3 regions of the Lachnoclostridium sp. genome follow, and region 3 is predicted to be linked to each of the others. Evidence: predicted binding sites of a transcription regulator. Region 3 holds the regulator's gene; each other region holds the start of a gene.

Region 1 (6,095 bases), on a different contig from region 3:
CAGGTCCTCCATATAACAATTCACTCCCGCTCATATCAACAAAAGCTTCATCAATCGAATATTGCTCTACTTTAGGAGAAAACCTTTGCAAAATCTCCATTAATGACTTTGATGCTTTCACATACCTTTCATAATTTGGTGGAATGATTACTAAATTCGGGCATTTTTGTACTGCTGCTCCAAGAGCCTCACCCGTGTGAATTTTCATTTTTTTAGCAGAAGTAGATTTCGCTAAAACTATTCCATGCCTGTTCTCTTTATCTCCTCCAATTACGGAAGGGATCTCACGCAAATCCACGCTTTCCCCTAAAACGTGAAGTCGATAAGCTGCCTCCCAACTAAGAAACGCAGAGTTAACATCAATATGAAAAAAAATTTTTTCCTGCATTGCTATACTCCTTAAATAACATAACCATTTAGCTTACCATTCGAAACAAAGTCCATCTACCCGAGTCGGTATGATAGTGAAGTTCAGCCAAGCGAATCTCTCCAAACAGCTCTAAACGGCATCCATAAATAAGAATGGTGAGACCAGAGGGTTTTATTTGTTTACGATATGCAATTTCTATAATGTCAGCAGACACTCTCTCATGTGCTTCATTTTCTAATCGTATGCGTAGTGGCTTAACCTCGCCTAAGGTACTGCAAAAGGAAATCATATCAACGGGAATGTTATTTTGCACTTTCCTACACCTCTTTTCAACAACTTAAATGCTACATTCCATAAAAAACTACGGTATAAAGTAAATGACCAAGTAAAAGCATACTTCGCAAACTTTTCCTGGTTATGAATAAACCTCTTTCTATAGTTTATGCAAAAAATATCGAACATATGTACGTTTATTATATCAGAACATATGTTCTATTGTAAAGTGGTATTCTATAACATTTTTTACATTAAGGAAATGTAAATTCGGTTTCAATCTATATGATATCTGCGTTTATTCTCTTTAGGTTATTCGTTAAATAATGGTAGTATTTATATTTTAATTACTATATAATAAAAAACAATAATTCACCAACGATATGATAGGTGAATTAAATTCTCTTGAATTGCATGGAAAAGGATTGGCATGGAAGATATAAACATTAAGCAAGTAAATAAGTCATATTGCGTAAAAATAACGGTATCGGATTGATTCTAAATGAAGAACGAAATTGGTGATAGGTCTATGAAAGCATAGAAAATGCCATTATCTTTTGTCTTCAAATAAGAAAAGCATAAATAGAAAAAACAAAGAATTAAAATACCCTAAGGGTATAGGAAAGATAAAGATTTCGTACAATATTTCATATAAATAGGAAGGAGAAACAACTATGTGTGGACGCTACTATGTGGATGAAGAAAGCAATGAAGAGTTACTTCGTATTATAAGAAATTTAGATCGGCGTCTTCAGGGGGAACGTCTACAGACACCTGACTCAAACAATGAGGGTACACACGTTCCAAGAAAGTTTAAAACTGGTGAAATTTATCCCACCAACACTGCTCCGATTATAGCGAGAAAGGAAGGGAGCATTCTGCCCTCTGCAATGACTTGGGGATATAAAGGTTTTGAGGGAAGTAAAGTAATTATTAATGCACGTAGTGAAAGTGCATCGGAAAAAAGAATGTTTGCGAATGATTTGGAATCTAGACGTATTGTAGTTCCCGCAAGTGGCTTTTATGAATGGGAGCATAGTGGTTCCAAAACCAAATATTATTTTACCTCCAAGCAGGAAAAACCTCTTTATATGGCTGGTCTATCTCACCTCGATGAAGAGGAAGATCGCTTTGTTATTCTCACAACAGCAGCAAATGAATCGATGATAGACATTCATAATCGCATGCCTGTCTTATTAAAAGAAGATGAAATTGAAGGCTGGCTATCCTCCAGAAAAGAAGCAATTTCTATTATGAAACGCACACCAGAACAGTTACAAAAAACCAACGCCTCCCTAAAGGAACCAGAATTTGAGCAACTTAGATTTCCATGGTAACGCTCTCATGAAATTTACCATAAAGCGAGTTTTTTATTCCTTTTCTTTGTTGGTTGTGTACATTGACAAATATTTAACATTGTTATAAAATGTCGTTGAATCAATTAGATTAATTTTTTTAAGTAAGTTTGTTAAATATTTAACAGTACTAAATCTACTTTAGATATTAACTCTGTAATACAAATATATTACATCTTAGGAGGATAAGGATATGACAAAAAAAGTGGAATTACAGACAACTGGATTAGTAGACTCTCTCGAAGCATTAACAGCAAAATTAAGAGAGTTAAAAGAAGCACAAGAGCTCTTTGCTACCTACTCTCAAGAGCAAGTTGATAAAATCTTCTTCGCTGCTGCCATGGCTGCCAATCAGCAACGTATTCCGTTAGCAAAGATGGCCGTAGAAGAAACTGGTATGGGTATTGTAGAAGATAAAGTAATTAAGAATCATTATGCTGCAGAGTATATTTACAATGCATACAAAGATACAAAAACATGTGGAGTGATTGAAGAAGATTCTAGCTTTGGTATCAAAAAAATTGCAGAGCCAATCGGCGTAGTTGCAGCTGTAATCCCAACTACCAATCCTACCTCCACCGCTATCTTTAAAACATTACTTTGTTTAAAGACTCGTAACGCAATCATCATCAGCCCACATCCTCGTGCTAAGAACTGTACCATTGCAGCTGCTAAAGTGGTATTAGATGCTGCAGTTGCAGCAGGTGCTCCTGCAGGAATTATTGGCTGGATTGACGTTCCATCACTTGAATTAACCAATGAGGTTATGAAGAATGCAGATATCATCCTTGCAACTGGTGGACCTGGTATGGTAAAGGCTGCTTATTCTTCTGGTAAACCAGCGCTTGGTGTTGGTGCAGGTAATACCCCTGTTATTATGGATGAAAGCTGTGATGTTCGCCTTGCAGTAAGCTCTATTATTCACTCTAAGACATTTGATAACGGTATGATTTGTGCCTCCGAACAATCTGTAATCATCAGTGATAAGATTTATGAAGCTGCTAAGAAAGAATTCAAGGATCGCGGTTGCCATCTCTGCTCCCCAGAAGAGACTCAGAAACTTCGTGAAACAATCTTAATCAATGGTGCTCTTAATGCTAAGATTGTTGGACAAAGCGCTCATACGATTGCAAAGCTTGCAGGATTTGACGTACCAGAAGCCGCTAAGATTTTAATTGGCGAAGTAGAATCTGTTGAATTAGAAGAGCAATTTGCACATGAGAAACTTTCTCCAGTTCTTGCTATGTACAAGTCAAAATCCTTTGAGGATGCAGTAAGCAAAGCTGCTCGTCTTGTTGCAGATGGTGGTTATGGCCATACTTCTTCTATCTATATTAATGTAGGTACTGGGCAAGAAAAGATTGCAAAGTTCTCTGATGCTATGAAGACTTGCCGTATTCTTGTAAATACACCTTCCTCCCATGGTGGTATTGGTGACCTTTATAACTTTAAATTAGCTCCATCTCTTACTCTTGGCTGTGGCTCCTGGGGCGGTAACTCCGTATCAGAAAACGTAGGAGTAAAGCACTTAATCAACATTAAGACAGTTGCTGAGAGGAGAGAAAACATGCTTTGGTTTAGAGCACCTGAGAAAGTATACTTTAAGAAGGGTTGTTTACCAGTAGCCCTCGCAGAATTAAAAGATGTAATGAATAAAAAGAAAGTATTTATTGTAACCGATGCTTTCCTTTATAAGAATGGCTATACAAAGTGCGTTACGGATCAATTAGATGCTATGGGAATTCAGCATACTACTTTCTATAACGTTGCTCCAGATCCATCTTTAGCAAGTGCTGCAGAAGGTGCAGAAGCAATGAGACTCTTCGAGCCAGATTGCATTATCGCAATCGGTGGTGGTTCTGCAATGGATGCCGCAAAGATTATGTGGGTTATGTATGAACATCCAGAAGTAAACTTCCTTGACCTTGCAATGCGTTTCATGGATATTAGAAAGCGTGTTTACTCCTTCCCTAAGATGGGTGAAAAGGCTTACTTTATCGCAATTCCAACTTCCTCCGGTACTGGTTCTGAAGTTACACCATTTGCTGTTATTACCGATGAAAGAACTGGCGTAAAATATCCACTTGCAGATTACGAATTACTTCCTAAGATGGCTATTATTGATGCTGACATGATGATGAACCAGCCTAAGGGATTAACTTCCGCTTCTGGTATTGATGCCCTTACCCATGCATTAGAGGCATACGCTTCTATCATGGCTACTGACTATACGGATGGTTTAGCATTAAAAGCTATGAAGAATATTTTCGCTTACCTTCCAAGTGCATATGAAAATGGTGCTTCTGATCCGATTGCAAGAGAAAAGATGGCAGATGCTTCTACCTTAGCTGGTATGGCGTTCGCGAATGCATTCTTAGGAGTTTGCCACTCCATGGCTCATAAATTAGGTGCATTCCACCACTTGCCACACGGTGTAGCTAACGCACTCTTAATCAATGAAGTAATGCGCTTTAACTCCGTTAGCATTCCTACAAAAATGGGTACTTTCTCTCAATATCAATACCCACATGCATTAGATCGTTACGTAGAATGTGCGAACTTCTTAGGTATTGCCGGAAAGAACGATAATGAGAAGTTCGAAAACCTTTTGAAAGCAATTGATGAATTAAAAGAAAAAGTCGGTATCAAGAAAACCATCAAAGAATATGGCGTAGACGAGAAATATTTCTTAGATACTTTGGATGCTATGGTTGAACAGGCCTTCGATGATCAGTGTACTGGCGCTAACCCAAGATATCCATTAATGAAGGAAATCAAGGAAATCTATCTCAAAGTTTACTACGGTAAATAAGATAAGAAAGTATGTAGGTTTCCTGTCATAAATTAAACTTACACGCTTCACATTTCTCGCTCCCCCCTCTAAGGGTTCCTATAGAAAAAGAAGGAAGAGACTCCCCATTTCTCTTCCTTCTTTTATATGTAAAAGCGGAGATTGCAATCCGCTTACGCTACCAGCTCTACCTCATTGCCACTACGTGGCATTAAAATATCTTTATTTTTTATACTATACATCCTTTCTCTGTCACATTCATTTTTCTCTCGTAATAGCTGTTTTGTTCTAAATAAAAATCCTCTAGATTCCTATCTTTATCTAATAATTCTTTGATACCAATCGTTCCAAGATTAACTCCTTTCGACAGAATCATTACACGATCACAGAGTTTTTCCATCTCCCAGAGCATAGTACTTGATACTATAATACCTATTCCCTGCTCATGAGAAATAATTTTTAAAAACTCTCTAACTTTTCTAGTAGCAATTGGATTATAATCTTTTGTTGGCTCATCTAGTACAATTAGCTTTGGATTACTAAGAAGTGATATTCCAATTAAAAGTATAAGTTTCATTTCAACAGAATAGTTTCTTACTTTCATGTTTAAATCCAGCTGAGAAGTAATTAATACAACCACTTTTTCTAACTGCTCTTTCCCAACTTTTCTTGCTTTTGCAGATCGATATAAGTTCTCTAACCCTGTTAGATGCTCCGATAAGTGTGGTAAATTCACTAACATACCTATTTCTTTTATAGCATCTTCATAATTATAATCAAGGTCATATCCGCCTATAATTATGGTACCTTCTTCTTTTTTAAGTACTCCAGTAACCATATTAATAATTGTAGTCTTTCCATCCCCCTTTTGCCCTAGGATGCCAAGAATCTCACTGGAATACCCAGTGAGAGAAATACGATTTACCACTTTATGTCCTCTATATTGTTTGGTTAACCCTACAACTTGTAATACGATAGTTTTCTTACTCATTTTACCTCCAAGATACACTTGTTTACATATATAATTGAAAGAAACCGAACCCTTTCACTAAAGTTTTAGTTATCCGTTATTATGTTTAAAGTATCGTCATATGTTGTTTCTTTAACCAAACATTTTACAGTTTTATATAATCAAATAGAGACCATTTCGAAGTCCCTTAATCCAGGATCTTTTCTCAAAATGGTCTCTAATTAATTATTACTCTTTCTCACTGCTTATTCTTTATTCTAATATTCATTACATATTATTCAATACTTATTATTCAATACTTATTACTTATTATTCATTACTCATTACTCATTACTC
Region 2 (6,095 bases), on a different contig from region 3:
GAATATAGAGTATAAACGATAAAGCTAAAAAAGCCCCTGTAGTTACCATCAATAAATTAATCCAAACAACATTTAAGGTTGGAAAAGCTATTAAGATTAACATAGTAACATAAAATACAGCAGTGGAAACCTTACCAAACCACATCGCACCATCTAGCTTTTTGTTTCTTTTTAATAGAAGATAACCGCAAACCCCCATCGTACATTCTTTTACAGCAAATAATATCACTAACAAAAACATACCCTTCACCCGGAACATCGTACACAAGAGTATTGCCGTTTGTGTAAGTTTATCTGCAATTGGGTCAATCGCTTTTCCAAGCTCTGTTACTTGATTGAATTTTCTAGCAATAAACCCATCCAAAAGATCAGTAATACCTGCAATCAATAAAAAAGATGCTGCTAAATAATAATCTCTCGGCTTATCTGCCCTTAGATAACTAATTGCAAAACATGGAACCAATAGGAAACGAATATAGCACAAAATATTTGGTATATTAAAGACTTCTTTTGCAGTTACTTTCATTTTATCACCTTTTCTCTCCTACTCTATCACTAATATTATATTTTTAATCTTCTCAATAATTTTAAAGTTAATCAAACGTATACAAAAATTACAATCTTCTTGTTCTAATAGCTTAAATTAATTATATTTAGTTACAATCTATTTTTGTTTTAATGTACATCTACTTAGTATACTACTAATAAGATATTACCACAATATAGATAAAGTTTTTGTATTTATTTGCTTCAAGCAGACATCAAAGAAACTCCAACCATAGTACAGTGGTTGGAGTTTTTTAGATGATTTATGCTGTAGATATTTATAAACACTAAATTGGAACCTTATTATATCTATTAAATATACCTTTTTCTCATTCTAAATCTAGAATATTCATCTTCTCAAGTTCATTGTTCCTATTAAACTGTCCTCTGCATGCGAAATAAATTACTAGAAATATAATAGTCGGTATATTCATAATAAGTGCTATCAGCAACCATGATGAGGAAATGGATAAAAGAATTGTTACTACTGAAAAAAAGATACAGAATAATGGGAAGATTAATCCCAACCATTTATTTTTTCTTTTTGATAGAAATACTTGCAACCCTATTAACCCTACAAAAAAAACCAATAAAAACAACGATCTATCAAACAATCCATCCATACTAATTCTCCCTCCCCACTTTTTTATATTCTGAAATTAATATCTTAGCCGTATCAAAATCAATTTTATCATTCACAGCAAGACGCTTTATCAAGGCAACATACGGGTCATTCGTAGTGTCTTCACCGATTCTGATTTTCTGTATTAACTTATCCAGCCTTAATCTAACTGTAGGATACGTAACATTATATTGATTCGCTATCTCTTTTAAAGAACCAGAGGCAAGTATGAACTTTTTAATAAATGAAATGTCTTCATCATCTAAATTTGCCATCCATTCTGGAACAACTTCAATTGCCATAACATCACTCCTTTAATAATATTAAGTTTAAACTTTAATTATATTAAAGTCAATATTAAATTATATTGGAATTAAAATAAAATATTCTATAATATTGTAAGAAAAATATAGTATATCGTAATCATACTGGTTTTCAAATCATTATGAGTCTTAATGTGTGTACACATACTGATGTAGAAAATTCATGATATATAGATATTTTTTAGACAAAATAAATAGAAAATATTACTATTGAATCTTTAGATTTAAATAAAATTAAAAAGCTATAATGAAATAATTTAAATATTTTTAACTATTTTTTAGCATTTTTTCAAATATAAGGGTTGATTTCTATCATTTATTATGTTATAAATTTAACATATATGTTCTAGTACATGTTCTAATACATGTTCTAATTTTATATTATTTCACTTTTTTATCATTATTATAATAGGAGGATTTATGAGAAAAAAATTTTTACAAAAGTCGACAAAAACAATGATGACCTTTGGTTTAGTTGCTATGTTAACAGTAGCTACACTTGCCGGGTGCTCTAAGAAGAATCCGGAGGATACTTCTGCTACACCAACCCCAGTTCCAACAGAGGGAGCTGTTTCTAATGGAACCTTAACCTATACCCCAGGTACATACTCCGCTAAAGTAACCGGAATGCATGAGATGACTGTAACTGTAACCGTATCTGAGAATGCAATTACAGATATCCAAATTGAACACAGCGAGACTCCTGGCATAGGTGAACCAGCAGTTCTATCCATTCCAGCTGAAATTATGGAAATTCAAGGTCTTGGTGTCGATGTAGTATCCGGTGCTACTTTAACAAGCAACGCTATTATTGATGGTGTTGTAGAAAGCTTAAAGCAAGCTGGATTATCTGATGAAGATATCAACACTTTACTTGAAGTTAAAAAAATAGTAGATAAAGTAGAAGACCAAGAACTTTCCGCTGATGTTGTTGTAATTGGTGCTGGTGGTGCTGGTATGGCTGCTGCAGTAACTGCAAAACAAGCAGGAAAAAGTGTAATTGTTATTGAAAAAACAAGTAAAATGGGTGGAAATACGATCCTTTCTGGTGGAGCACTAAATGCCGTTGATGAAGGTAGTGAAACAGCATTAGCAAATAATGATAGTACTGCTCTTCACTATGAGCAAACATTTAATGGTGGTGATCAGGAAGGTGATCCTGTTTTAGTTAAAACTTTAATTGATAATGCATGGAATGGTGTTGAATGGCTTAAGAGTCTTGGGATGGAATTTTATGATGAAACCTTTACCGTTACTGGTGGTATGTGGCCTCGAGCACATAAACCTGTAGAGCCAGAAGGAACTGGTTTCTTTAAGACTTATCAGAACTTTCTAGATAATAATACCGGAATTACGATGGTATATAACACTACTGCGGAAGAGTTTATTACGGTTGATGGTGTTGTCACTGGTGTTGTATGTACCGGAAAAACAGGAAATAAAGTTGTTGTAAATGCTAACAACGGTGTTGTATTAGCAACTGGTGGTTTCAGCCAGAACGTTGAGATGCGTCAGGATGCCAATGAAATATTAAACAAGTGGCCATCCCTTGACGAGTCCATTCCAAGCACAAACACAAGTGGTATTACTGGTGATGGTATCATAATGGCAGAAAAAGTTGGAGCTAATTTAGTTCAGATGGGAAACATTCAGTTATTACCACTTGGTGATCCAAATACCGGAAGCCTCTCTGGTAATATCGAACATTCTGTAGAAAGTCGTATCTTTGTTAATTTAGATGGTAATCGTTTCGTTAATGAAGCTGGTCGTCGTGATGAAATGACTCTCGGTTTATTTAATCAAAAAGATGCTACTATGTATATCGTAATGGATAGTGACACTTATCCTAAAGGTGATGAAATAAATAACTTTGGAGAGAGTATTGCTGATCTTGTAGCTTCTGGTCGTGCTTATAAAGCTGATACTTTAGAGGAACTTGCAGGACTTATGGGCGTTTCATCTGAAAACTTAACTTCATCTGTAAATGACTATAATCGTTACTGCCTTGGTGGTGAATTAGAAGGTCAGACGGATGAGTTCGGCCGAGCATTATTTACTGATACTAATAAGGCAAATAACGGTATTAACAATCCACCATACTATGCAGCTGTAAGAGTACCTACTGTTCATCATACTATGGGCGGTGTGCAAATTAATAATAATACAGAAGTACTTGATAAAGATGGAAAAGTCATCAAAGGTTTATATGCAGCTGGTGAAGTTACCGGAGGAATCCACGGTAGCAATCGACTTGGCGGTAATGCACTTACTGATACTGTAGTATTTGGACGTATTGCAGGAACCAATGCAGCAGGTTTTCAAAAATAATATAACGAATTAATGTTATGGAAAAGCATTGTTATTAATTTGACTTAATGTTTAGAGGAGCAAAAGAAGCTGTATCTTACAGTTTTCCTATGCTCCTCTTTCCCTGTATTTTGACGAAAAAATTTTTTTATGTTACTATAATAGTAACTAAAAATACATGTATATTAAATAATATACAAAACCTTTTAAGAAAATTGCTATCAAAACAATTATTAAGGTAATAGTATCAAAATGCTATCTCCTGTATCGTAAAAGAATTGGGAAAGAAGGATTTTTATGAACCCTCAAAAAAAGTTTAATTTAAGAAAACAAGAATTATTTACTCAGATCACAGACTTAATTAATGCAGAAGGTTATGAAAATATAACTATTCGTGGTCTTTGTCAAAAACTTTCGATCTCAACTGGAACATTTTATCATTACTTCCCTCAAAAAGGAGATTTGATTTATGCTCTATTTGCTGATATCGATGACTATTTTTTGAATGAGGTAACTAAAAATTTTACTGAGGATGAAACAAGTAATCTTGTTACCTTTTGCGAACATTATGGAATTTATATAATCAGAAATGGTGTTGAAACATGTCGATGCATTAGTGTAGCACCCTTAAAGAATGATTCTCCTAATTATCTAGATGAGGAGCGTGGGATCTTTCAAATATTAGAACAAATTTTAAGTCGTGGTGAAGACAAAAAACAATTTCATCTAAAGCAATCCCCCAAACAAACAACAAGGATGCTAATGGTTCTTCTTCGAGGTTATAGTGCGGATTGGGCCAAACGAGATGGCAACTATGACTTAATTGAATCGTTACGCCAGTTTATCTTACTCTTTCGCATTAGCTTATGTAGTGAAAAGTGAATATTTAGATTTAGATTTGGTGGTGAATCCTTCTTTCGATTCACCACCAATTTTCATAACAAGTAAAAGTTCATGAAAATACTTTTACTTGATTATATAATTACTTACTACTTTATGAAAAAATAACTGAATAAAAGATAGAACAACCGCTTATATAATATAGCTATTATGACTTAAACTCCTTATAGCAACCGCAATAATTGAGAAAAATCTGAAACCCGATACGCTCCATTTTTCTACACAATGCTGGATAGGAATAAGAACATTCCTCCAAGTTGCGAAAACTTTTTGCTATTTTAGATTCTTCCACTAAATCTTCATAGTAGAAAAAATGAAATCCATTTTGTTCAAAAGTACGTTCTAACATGGTACATATATCATTAAGCTCATTACAATTAGATTCTAATACTACTTCTTGTTCTACAATCTGTTCAAGGATAATCTGTAATCTAGAAATCCATGATGCTGATTCTTTGCAGATTTTTTTCATTTCACTATATCGATGTATTATTGCTACTTCTGATTTTTTCTTTTTAAGTTTTTCTTTTAAATCCTCTAGATTTAATTGCAATAGTCTAGTACGTTCCATTTCAGAATCAATTGAGGAAATAACAAACTTACCAGAGGAATTGAGTAAAAATCCAGCTTCTTTTATATTACTCACTAATGATTCTTTGATTTCACACATCAACTTAGGAGCATCTGACCATAACTCTTTTTTGGGTAAAACATAATGACAAAGCCCTAAACTTCTTTGAATGGAAGGTACTATACTAACTAATAATTTATTATAGTTTTCTTCTTGCCTATACTCTTCACATTTTTGATATACTTCCATGTAATCTTCTACGATCTTTTGTTTTATTATCATTGGATTTTCATTTCTTATTTCACTGCTCGCTGAATACACTTTGACTATATTTTCTACTTCTTTTGTTTGTCTCTCCTTTATAATCGACTTCTTTTCCTCTTGCGCTTCCTTTTTCTCCTCCCATATATTTTGAAACCAGGAATTTTTTTTCACCTTTGCTCCATCTTTTTTCTGAAACCAAGAATACTGATTATAATAATTTTTTCTCTGCTTTAAGCAAATGTATGCTATAACAGCAAGCAACAATGTAATGATCAATATTAAAATTTCTTTCATAGCACCCTCCAATGCAAGGAGATGAAGTTGTCCTTTTTTCTTACCTTAACATAACCTATACTATGTATATGTAAAGAAACTAATGATTCATGCCTACATCTATTATTATGTTTAAAATCATTGGAATCACTATTTATAATATAATATGTAATATAATTTCAGATGTTAGTAAAAATGTACGGATTTTAGTTTATTTATGTATGTCAAAAATTAAGCGTTGTTTATATAAGAGAGTTTACATACAAATATTTGCTTAACATAATTCACC
Region 3 (6,095 bases):
GACTTTCTTTAAGTCATTCTGACGCTTTCTAAGTTTGGCTTGTTCTTCTTTTTGCTGTTGCCAGTCAAGCTTATTCTCAGAAACTGGTTCTTGTGGATAAGATGAAGCTTGTAAATCTTTATTTGCCTGATCTAAATGCTTATCAATACGAAGTCCATCTAAAACATTATTGTTAGCGTCAGAATTAGATCCATATTTATTACCAAAGGCTCTCCATTCCATCTCTGGTTTCTTCTCAAGATAATAATCATAATTACCAAGATAATTTAAGAAAGTCTGATTGGTTAGGTCAAGAATTCTGGTTGCAGTACGATTAATAAAATAACGGTCGTGGGATACATAAAGTACCGTACCGGTATAATTGTTAATCGCATTTTCTAATATTTCCTTTGAGGTAATATCAAGGTGGTTGGTAGGCTCGTCCATGATAAGGAAGTTCGCATCGGATAGCATAAGCTTTGCTAGAGATACGCGGCCACGCTCTCCACCACTGATATCTTTAATTAATTTAAATACATCATCGCCGGTAAATAAAAATGCAGCAAGGATATTACGTACTTTTGTGTTATCCATATTTGGATACGTATCTTGAATCTCGTCAAAGATTGTTTTTTCCATATTAAGAACATGATGTTCCTGATCATAGTAGCCAACAAAAACCTTTGCACCAAGTTTAACGTCTCCTGCATCGGCATTTATAATCTGATTAACTATTTTTAATATGGTTGTTTTACCGGTACCGTTATTACCGATAATTGCTACTTTTTCACCACGTTTTATTTCAAAATTCAGTTGGTCAAACAGTGTTAGAGAACCATAGGATTTTTGCAGATCAGTTACAGTTAGTACGTCATTGCCACTTATTATATTTGGTTCAAGGGCTATATGCATTTTATCATTAACGGTAACTGGTTTATCCAGGCGATCTATTTTATCCAACATCTTCTCGCGGCTTTCCGCGCGCTTTATGGATTTTTCACGATTGAAGGAACGAAGCTTTGCTATGACCTCTTCTTGATGTTTAATTTCACGCTGTTGATTTAAGTAATGACGAATCATGGTTTCACGAAGTTGCTCTTTTTTCATTGCATAGTCAGAATAATTTCCTTCGAACATGGTTGCCTTTGTGTTATCTAACTCTACAACCTTAGTAACTACTTTATTAAGGAAGTAACGGTCATGGGCGATTACAACAACGGCTCCGGAGTAATTTACTAAGAAGGTTTCTAACCAAGCAATAGATTCCATATCAAGGTGATTGGTAGGCTCATCCAAGAAGATGATATCTGGTGTGCTTAGGAGAAGTTTACCAAGGGCCACACGGGTTTTTTGTCCACCAGAAAGTGTTGATACTTTTTTGTTAAAATCTTCCTCCGTAAAGCCAAGGCCTTTTAGTACACCAATTACTTCACTTTGGTAGGCATATCCATTCTTCAATTCAAAATCATGTGTTAGTCTTGAATAGGAAGAAAGCATCCGTTCTAATTCTGCACCGGTAGCTGATTTCATATCTACTTCAAGACGGCGAATTGTTTCTTCCATTTTAATAATATCAGATTTTATTGCTAAAACTTCTTCATATATAGTACTATCTGTGGACAGGTCCTGATGTTGGGCAAGATATCCGACAGTTGCACCTTTTGCAAAGATAATCTCTCCTTCATCAGCAGTTAGTTCTCCCATGATGATTTTAATTAAGGTAGATTTTCCTGCACCATTAATTCCTACAATAGCTACTTTTTCGCGCTCATTTACATGGAAAGCGATTTTATCTAATATTGGAGTCGTTCCAAAGCTTTTACTAATATTTTTACATGCTAGTATCATGATGTATCCTCACACTTCTGAAAGGAAGCTGCATAAGAGCTTCACAAATAATATATTTATCAGAAGTTTGCTTTGTAAACTTCTGATAAAAGGTGCGTACTTTGCACCGTCAATCCGATTAATAGAACATGTTTTTTGTTCTGATAAAAGGTGCGTACTTAGCACCGTCAATTCGATTATCAAAACATGTTTTTTGTTCTGAGAAAAGGTGCGCACTTAGCACCGTCAATTCGATTATCAGAACAAGTTTTTTGTTCTGATAATATATAAGAAAAAGTACATTATATGAGTTTCCTTGTCATACACAAGAAAAAACACGATTTACAAACTTTTCCTTGTTAATAATTAAGCAAAATGAAGATTTTATATACTTCAATTTGCATGATAAGAAGACGATATTTCTTCACACTTTCTTAACACCTACAAATCCCATGAATAGAAGTGTATTGCAGGCGCATATTAACTGTAGATTATTCTAACATACGTAGTATACTTCGTCAAATCATTGACAGGTTATTCACAATTTACTATAATATTTATAATTGAAACACATCCTATCTGTGTATAATCTGTTGTAATACCAGGGTTACAATCTTATGAATACGGGGTGTAAGAATAGGAAAACCTGGAAGGAGAAAGATGGAGGGTTAGCATGTACGATAAAACAATTTCATCAGCGGTAATCAAGCGTCTTCCAAGATACTATCGTTATCTTGGAGAATTATTAGAGAATGATGTTGTGCGTATCTCTTCGAAAGAGTTAAGCGAGAAGATGAATGTAACGGCATCACAGATCCGTCAGGATCTAAATAACTTTGGCGGTTTTGGTCAACAAGGATATGGTTATAATGTAGAATATCTTTATACCGAAATTGGCAAAATACTTGGTCTGGATAAGAAATATAATGTTATTATTATTGGAGCTGGTAATTTGGGTCAAGCGCTTGCAAATTATACAGATTTTGAGAGAAGAGGATTTTATATCTGTGGAATTTTTGATGTGAATCCTAGATTGATAGGACTATCCATTCGCGGAATTGAAATCCGATTAGTTGATGAGCTAGAAGAATTTATGAAAAATAATACAGTCAATATAGCAGCACTTACGATACCGAAAGCAAAAGCACCACAGGTTGCGGCAGATTTAGTTCAACTTGGTGTACGTGCAATATGGAATTTCGCACCAACAGATTTAAATTTACCAAAAGATGTTATGGTTGAAAATGTTCACTTGGCAGAAAGCCTTATGAGACTGTCCTATAATTTAAAAGCGGCAGAAGAATCGGGGGAGAGTATTTGAGATTAGGAAAACGTTTTGGCGACAAATCGGAACCAAAGACCAAGTCATTAGGTGATTTGGACGATTTAGACGATGATTTTGATCTTGAGTTTGAAAATTTGAAAGTATCAAGTTCTATAGAACCTTCAAGGACGGAACCAAGATATGTGAAAGAAAATCGTAGTAAAGTATTCTCAGAAATGAGTCTTCGCCAAACCTTTCGAAATCGAAAGATTCCAATTGTAACACTAGATGAACGCTTTATCAATTTATTCCCAGAGGAAAAGATGTCTGGGGTGCAACTAAGGTTACGGGATGAACTTGTCGAATTGATGAAAGATCAGAGCAGAGTCTTAGAAGATATCAAAGGTTTGAAACGATATAAGTCTCAACTGATGCAGGAAATTGTGGAGAACATGGAAGTGGATCATACACCGCTTGGTAAACTAAAAGGAAGAAAATTGTCCAAAAATCAAAAACTTATCGAAGATATTAATCAGAAGTTATTGATTGCAGAGGACAAACTCGAAAAATTACCAAGTGAAATAGCTGCAAAAAATGAAGAATTGATGCTAGAGAGCTTACAGCGTTGTTATAATAATATTTATGATGAAAATTTAAGAAAAAAAGCCTTAACAGATGAAATCATGGAGATGGAAGTAAAGCTACGAAATTTGAAGAAGCAAAAACTTGAAATAGAGAAAGATTATCGTGGGACTTATACATATCTCTATGAAATGCTAGGGACTGAGATGATGCGCAAAATTGATGAAGAACAAGATTTACTATAATTAATCAGAGTGGAGTTTCTTATCATGATTTTTGGTATTGGCACGGATATGATAGAAATTAACCGTGTAGTGAAAGCCTGCGAACGGAAGGCATTCTTTACGAAGATTTTTACGGAGCAGGAACAGAAGCTGCTTCTTTCGGATATTCGAAAGGCAGCTTCTAATTTTGCTGTCAAAGAAGCGGTAGTAAAAATGTTTGGAACAGGCTTTCGTGCAATTGCACCGAATGAAATTGAAGTACTTCGCGATAATCTTGGGAAACCTTATGTAAATCTATATGGAAATGCTGAACTTTTGGCGAAGGAACATAATGTCGTTAGGATTCATGTCTCTATTACAAATACGAAGGAATTAGTTAGTGCTTATGTAATAGGAGAAGTGTGAAGTGTGAGAAGAAGTTCTAGGGCACCTCAATACGGTGCCGAAGAACTTCTAAATCTCACACAGAAGTTTGTGCCTGCGTAATCCTCGGCGCAAACTTCCAGCCTACTACTAAATAATTATATTTAACATAGCTTACTGAGCAGGCATGATTACAAGTGTGTTTGTGTCCCAGATTTGCAGGATTGCTAAAGAATGGAGGTTCTTATGCGGTATGCACTAGATGCAGTGCAGATGAAAAACTTAGATAAGATGACAATCGAGCAGATTGGAATTCCAGCAATGGTTCTCATGGAGCGTGCTGCACTTTATGTGGCGGAACAAGTGAAAGAACATGCAAAACAGACCGATAAGATTATCGCGGTTTGTGGAACCGGCAACAATGGCGGTGATGGGATTGCAGCTGCTCGTATTTTACATTTATGGGGTTATAACGTAACCATAGGAGTCATCGGTGAATTTGAGAAGTTTTCGAAAGAATGTAGAGAACAGTGGAAGATTGCGAAAAATTTAGGGTTATCCATCCGTACCGAATGGGAGATAGCAGAATATAATATAGTAATTGACGGTATCTTTGGTATTGGCCTTAGCAAACCAGTGGGTGGTGAATATGCGAAGGTAATCAAAAGTATTAATCAAAGCGACTGTTACGTGGTTTCGGTTGATATACCGTCTGGTGTTAATGCAAGTGATGGGCAAGTCTTTTGTTGTGCAGTAAAAGCAAACGAAACGGTTACTTTTGGGGAACAAAAACTTGGACTTTTGCTTTACCCTGGGGCTACTTATGCTGGGAAGGTTCATATCGCAGATATCGGATTTGCAAAGGAAAAACTGGACAGTCTTACCTATACTTACTATGAAGCTGCTGATTTAGATAAACTACCAGAAAGAATGGCATATTCTAACAAAGGAAGCTATGGTAGGGTACTTGTGATTGCTGGAACAGAAAACATGACTGGTGCAGCTTATTTTAGTGCGGCAGCAGCATATCATATGGGTGCAGGTTTAGTAAAAATTCTTACAGCAAAGAAAGCAATTCCTGTGCTTCAGGGGATGCTTCCTGAAGCATTGTTTGCAGCCTATGATGAGGAGAATAGTGAGGAACAGATTAAGAAAGCATTGGAGTTTGCAACTGTAATTGTTATTGGTCCAGGGCTATCGACAGAGGATATGGCTAAGAAATTATTGCTTAAAGTGTGTAAGGAAGCAAGAGTGCCACTTATTGTAGATGCAGATGGAATTAATTTACTGGCTAAGTTAGCAGATGAAATGATACCCGAAGTATCAGAGATGACAGATGAAGTAGAACGTTTCCATCAACGAATACACCATATAATGGATATACTACCAAAAGGAACTATCTTGACACCTCATTTAAAGGAGCTTTCAAGGCTCACTTTATATCCACTTAATAAAATTCCTTGTAATTTAATTGACATAGCCGGCTATTGTACTTATAATAACTTAATGATTTATGTGTTAAAAGATAGCAGGACTATCGTTGCTTCAAAAGACTTGCGTTATATCAATGTATCCGGAACCCATGGAATGGCGACTGGAGGTAGCGGTGATGTACTCACGGGAATCATTGCTGGTTTGATAGCGGGGGGACTTGAAGCAGGAAAGGCAGCAACACTAGGTGTATATCTTCATGGGCTGGCAGGAGAAGAGGCCGCCAAAGTAAAATCAACTTACTCTATGTTAGCTGGGGATATAATCGGAGCGTTGCCGGAGGTTTTAAGAAATCATGATGGAAGAAACGTATAATCCAAGATACTTGCGTGTAAGCGCTGATATTAATTTGGATGCTATTATTC

The links. Region 3 encodes Rex, which represses fermentation and respiration genes when NADH is low (regulators of the CRP and FNR family bind a similar motif). Its sites were predicted from a motif close to ATTGTTAANTANTTAACAAT; they were not measured.
Region 1: a site for Rex is predicted at 2,042-2,061, ahead of adhE (bifunctional acetaldehyde-CoA/alcohol dehydrogenase). Genes of this name have one in related genera too.
Region 2: a site for Rex is predicted at 1,812-1,831, ahead of RTP52_RS04270 (flavocytochrome c). Genes of this name have one in related genera too.

The regions. Positions count from the first base shown of each region.
Region 1 is NZ_DAMADT010000037.1:1,273-7,367, forward strand. Features, by position in the region: gene RTP52_RS17695 (Y-family DNA polymerase) at 1-388, opposite strand, end outside; gene RTP52_RS17700 (hypothetical protein) at 417-683, opposite strand; gene RTP52_RS17705 (SOS response-associated peptidase) at 1,318-1,980, shown strand; gene adhE (bifunctional acetaldehyde-CoA/alcohol dehydrogenase) at 2,192-4,810, shown strand; gene RTP52_RS17715 (ABC transporter ATP-binding protein) at 5,019-5,780, opposite strand.
Region 2 is NZ_DAMADT010000004.1:21,196-27,290, reverse strand. Features, by position in the region: gene RTP52_RS04280 (CDP-alcohol phosphatidyltransferase family protein) at 1-526, opposite strand, end outside; gene RTP52_RS04275 (DUF2089 family protein) at 1,171-1,470, opposite strand; gene RTP52_RS04270 (flavocytochrome c) at 1,912-3,819, shown strand; gene RTP52_RS04265 (TetR/AcrR family transcriptional regulator) at 4,096-4,680, shown strand; gene RTP52_RS04260 (hypothetical protein) at 4,847-5,827, opposite strand.
Region 3 is NZ_DAMADT010000005.1:48,335-54,429, reverse strand. Features, by position in the region: gene RTP52_RS05360 (ABC-F family ATP-binding cassette domain-containing protein) at 1-1,827, opposite strand, end outside; gene RTP52_RS05355 (redox-sensing transcriptional repressor Rex) at 2,480-3,127, shown strand; gene RTP52_RS05350 (hypothetical protein) at 3,124-3,897, shown strand; gene acpS (holo-ACP synthase) at 3,922-4,281, shown strand; gene RTP52_RS05340 (NAD(P)H-hydrate dehydratase) at 4,486-6,045, shown strand; gene alr (alanine racemase) at 6,026-6,095, shown strand, end outside.